Regions from separate parts of the Rheinheimera marina genome, predicted to be linked through region 2. Evidence: predicted binding sites of a transcription regulator. Region 2 holds the regulator's gene; the other holds the start of a gene.
The links. Region 2 encodes FliA, which starts transcription of late flagellar genes. Its sites were predicted from a motif close to GCTAAAGTTNNNNNNNNNNCNGCCGATA; they were not measured.
Positions count from the first base shown of each region.

Region 1: pomA (flagellar motor protein PomA) is a predicted target of FliA. The motif match lies at 1,086-1,113, and genes of this name have one in related genera.

Region 1 is NZ_JBHSGB010000006.1:79,965-82,423, forward strand. It holds gene ACFO3I_RS06300 (flagellar motor protein MotB) at 1-248, opposite strand, end outside; gene pomA (flagellar motor protein PomA) at 260-1,027, opposite strand; gene xseB (exodeoxyribonuclease VII small subunit) at 1,217-1,459, shown strand; gene ispA ((2E,6E)-farnesyl diphosphate synthase) at 1,463-2,347, shown strand; gene dxs (1-deoxy-D-xylulose-5-phosphate synthase) at 2,362-2,459, shown strand, end outside.
Region 2 is NZ_JBHSGB010000017.1:329,459-331,917, reverse strand. It holds gene ACFO3I_RS17860 (MinD/ParA family protein) at 1-749, shown strand, start outside; gene ACFO3I_RS17855 (RNA polymerase sigma factor FliA) at 746-1,465, shown strand; gene cheY (chemotaxis response regulator CheY) at 1,519-1,890, shown strand; gene ACFO3I_RS17845 (protein phosphatase CheZ) at 1,916-2,459, shown strand, end outside.

The DNA.
Region 1 (2,459 bases), on a different contig from region 2:
TCAGGGCGGCCAGGGCGAAACTCCATTGCAATCACACTGGTGCCTTTGGGAATATCTTTTACTTCAATTTTGTTTTGCACACCAAAGGCATATTGCATGGAACCGGCAATTTGTTTGAACTTGAGTACGTCCATCTCAGAAAACGACAGTAGCAACACGAAAAAACACATCAGCAATGACATTAAATCGGCAAAGGTCCCCATGTAAGCTGGCAAGCCGGGAGGCGGGCATTTTTTACATTTTGCCATCAGATCAGCTCCTACTCGGCCGGTGCCACTTCACGTTTTTTCGACGCCAGATAATTACGCAACAGACTCTCGATCACTTTAGGGTTCTGCCCATCCTGAATGCCCATAATGGCGTCCAGGATCAATTCACTGTTGGTTTTCTCTTCTTCGTTGCGAACTGCCATTTTTTCAGACAAAGGCAGGAAAATACAGTTGGCCTGAATGGCGCCGTACAAAGTTGTTAACAAAGCAACCGCCATAGCCGGGCCTATGGCTTTCGGATCCGACATATTCGACAACATCGCCACCAGACCAATCAGGGTGCCGATCATGCCCATTGCCGGACCCAGGTCACCCAGTTGCTTAAAAACACCTATGGCTGCTTCATGCCGGCTATAGGTCAGTTCAATATCTTTTTCCAGCGTGCCACGTACCACATCCGCATCATGACCATCCACCAGCATATTGATGCCTTTTTGCATAAAAGGGTTTGGGATTTCAGCCTCTTCCAATGCAAGGAATCCGCCTTTACGGGCAGAGTCAGCCAGCTGAACTGCTTTTTCTATCAGCTCTTCCGGCGACTCAATCTTAAACATAAAGGCTTTGCCAATGGCCTTCATCGCGTCAGCCAGTTGCGAAAAGGTGAACTTCATGATCACCGCAGTAAAACTGCCGCCAAATACAATAACGATAGACACGAAGTCGTAGAACATGCCTATGCTGCCACTGGAGCTGAGCCACATAGCCCAGACCATCATGCCCATAGTCGCAATCAAACCTATGACGGTTGCTAAATCCACGGTTTATCCCCCAAAAACGACCGGCAAATTTTCGGTTTTATCTTAGCTTATAATGAGTTATCGGCAAAACTATGGGATAGTTGAACAAGAATTTCAGTGCTCAACTGATTTATCCTTTCCCAAGCTGCAGCAGATTGCTCATAATAACGCGCTCAGCTTGGGTTGCACACCGACTTTCGGGCAAAAACAATGACAAAGAAAAAAACAGATTTCAGCCAATTCGAACAAGGCTTGTCCGAACTGGAGCAGATAGTACAGCAACTGGAACAAGGCGATCTGCAGCTTGACCAGGCGCTGGCACAATTTGAACGTGGTATTACGCTAGTCCGCCAGAGCCAGCAGCAGCTGCAAGCCGCTCAACAGAAAGTGCAGATTTTGCTGGAACAGCAAGGTGAAGAATCGCTGCAACCATTCAGCGGTGCAGAGGATTAACACATGCTGGTTGCCTTATCTCATTATCAACAACGACTGGAACAGCAACTGACTCAGCAACTGGACGCCCGCCCCCTGACGGACCCGGTGCTATTGCAAGCCATGCGTTACAGCCTGTTGCTTGGCGGTAAACGCCTGCGCCCTTATTTAGTCTACAGTTGCGGTCAGATGCTCGGTGCCAGCCTGACCGATCTGGACGGTCCTGCTTGTGCTATTGAAGCGCTGCATACCTACTCGCTGATCCATGACGACCTGCCTGCCATGGACAACGATGACTTGCGCCGCGGTAAACCGACCTGTCATAAAGCCTTTGATGAAGCCAACGCCATTCTGGCCGGTGACGCGCTGCAGGCGCTGGCCTTTGAATGGCTCAGCCTGCACCCGTACCAGAATGTTGCGCCCAACCGCATTGTCGCTATGGTGCAACAACTGGCGTTGCAATCCGGCTACAACGGCATGTGCGGTGGTCAGGCCATCGATTTGGCGCACACAGATAAAAAGATGACGCTGGACGCGCTGGAGCAGATGCACCAGTTAAAAACCGGCGCCTTAATTGAGTGCGCCATTCGCTTTGCCTATCTGGCAAGCCCGGTCGACAACGAGCAGCATCTGGCTGCACTGGTCCGCTACAGCCGCGCTATTGGTCTGGCGTTTCAGGTGCAGGATGACATTCTGGATATTGAAGGCGACACCGCCGTGCTTGGCAAAACCGCAGGCTCCGATCAGAAAGCCAACAAAGCCACCTACCCCGCTTTACTGGGTCTGCCACAGGCAAAACAAAAGGCAATTCAGCTGGTCGAACAAGCTCAGGCTGAGTTACACTCCTTGCCTTATGACACCACAGCACTGGCCGGACTGGCGCAGTATGTGATCGCTCGACAGTATTAATACAGGCATTTTTCATGGCTTCAGAAGTTCACGATTTTTCTCTATTGGCCCAAGCCAGCTGGCCAGCTGAACTCCGTCAGCTCCCTCAGGATCAGCTGGTTCAGCTCTGTGA
Region 2 (2,459 bases):
CGATGGCCATGTCGCAGCTCGGCAAAAAGGTGCTGGTGCTGGACGCCGACCTGGGGTTAGCCAACTGTGACGTGATGCTGGGACTGCGGGTTGAGAAAAACCTGTCTCATGTCTTATCCGGTGAAGCAGAACTGGACGATATCCTGATTGAAGGTCCATTCGGAATTAAGATAGTGCCTGCGACTTCAGGTACTCAATCCATGACCGAGCTGAAACCAGCCGAACATGCAGGCCTTATTCGTGCGTTCAGTGAAATGCGTACCCGCTTTGATGTGTTGCTGGTGGATACTGCTGCCGGTATCTCCGATATGGTCCTGAGCTTTTCCCGAGCTTCACAGGATGTGCTGGTGGTGGTCTGTGACGAACCTTCATCTATCACCGACGCTTATGCACTGATGAAAATCTTGAGCCGTGAACATGGCGTGCAGCGTTTCAAAATTGTCGCCAATATGGTGCGTTCACTCAAAGAAGGGCAGGAATTGTTTGCCAAACTGAGCCGGGTAACGGACCGGTTTTTGGATGTGACGCTGGAACTGGTTGCCACCATTCCCTTTGATGAGAACGTACGCAAAGCGGCACGTAAACAAAAAGCTTTTGTCGAAGCTTTTCCGAAGACACCGGCCTCATTGGCCATCCGAACCTTGGCTACCCGTGCTGTACAATGGCCAATTCCACCCGTCGCCTCAGGTCATCTCGAGTTTTTCTTAGAACAATTGGTGCATCAGCCTGAAGCACGAGGTTTGGTTTGAACAGTAAACTCGCGGCCTACGGTGCTGCTGATCAACTGAGTCGCCTGGTGGAGCAACATGCTCCACTGGTCAAAAGAATTGCCTACCATTTACTCGCCCGTTTACCTGCCAGTGTTCTTGTCGACGATTTGGTTCAAGCCGGTATGATTGGCCTGATTGAAGCCGCTAAGAACTTTGATGGCAGCAAAGGGGCCAGTTTCGAAACCTTTGCTGGTATCCGTATTCGTGGTGCCATGCTTGATGAAATTCGCCGAGGTGACTGGACACCCCGTTCAGTCCACCGCAATTCCCGCATGATTGCTGAAGCCATTGCAGAACTGGAAGGTCAGTTAGGCCGGGACGTCAAAGATATTGAAGTTGCTGAAAAGCTTGATATATCTTTAGAGGAGTATCATCATATGCTCAGTGACGCCAGCAGCGGTCGGATCATCGGTATCGAAGATCTTGGCATCTCGGAAGATGTGCTGGTGACGGCAGACGACACTGATGATGATCATCTGTACGAACAACAGGCAAACGATGCGTTTCAGCAAGCGCTGATTAAAAATATCAGTAGCCTGCCGGAGCGGGAAGCGATAGTGTTGTCACTGTATTATAATGACGAGCTCAATTTGAAAGAGATTGGCGCCGTTTTGGATGTCAGCGAGTCACGGGTTAGTCAGATTCATAGTCAGGCATTGGTGCGGCTTCGCTCCCGAATGCAGGATTGGTTGTAATAGTTTGGGTGCCTTAAATTGGGCGCTCACCGGAGGGGACTTTGGATAAGAACATGAAGATTCTTGTGGTTGACGATTTTTCAACCATGAGACGGATCATCAAGAACCTGTTAAGAGACCTGGGTTTCACCAATGTGCAGGAAGCTGACGATGGCAGCACTGCATTACCCATGTTACAAAACGGCGACTTCGATTTTGTCGTCACCGACTGGAACATGCCAGGAATGCAAGGTATCGACTTGCTCCGCGCTATCCGTGCCGACGGCAAACTGAAGCATATCCCTGTATTGATGGTGACTGCGGAAGCCAAAAAAGAACAAATCATTGCGGCAGCTCAGGCAGGGGTTAACGGCTACATTGTCAAACCATTTACTGCTGCTACTTTACAGGAAAAGCTGGCCAAAATCTTCGAACGTCTGGGTTAGCCGGTAACTGACAAAGGAGTACACCATGTCTGTACCTACGGCACCTCTGATTTCGCTGGAGCAGGCGCGTGAACTGGTTCAGCTACTGGAGATGGGCGAAACTGATGCTGCAAACCAGATGGTACAGCAACTGGCAGTGCCAGGCTCTTCTGAATTATTTGCCGAGGTCGGCAAGCTGACCCGGCAGTTACACAATTCATTGACAAGCTTTCAGGTCGATCCCTCACTGAACTCCCTGCTGGAAGAAGACATTCCAGACGCCAAAATGCGCTTGAATCACGTCATCGACATGACTGAACAAGCCGCAAACAAAACGATGGATGCCGTCGAAAACTGCCTGCCTATTGCCGACGAGTTAAATAATAAACTTCAGGCTATTATTCCTGTCTGGCAGCGACTGATGACACGGGATATGAAAGTTGGCGAATTCAAAAGCCTGTGCCATAACCTGGATGGGTTTCTGCATTCGGCTTCCGGTAATTCTTCGACACTGCATCGTCTGCTAACCGAAGTATTAATGGCTCAGGATTATCAGGATTTGACGGGTCAGATCCTGCGTCGTGTGATTG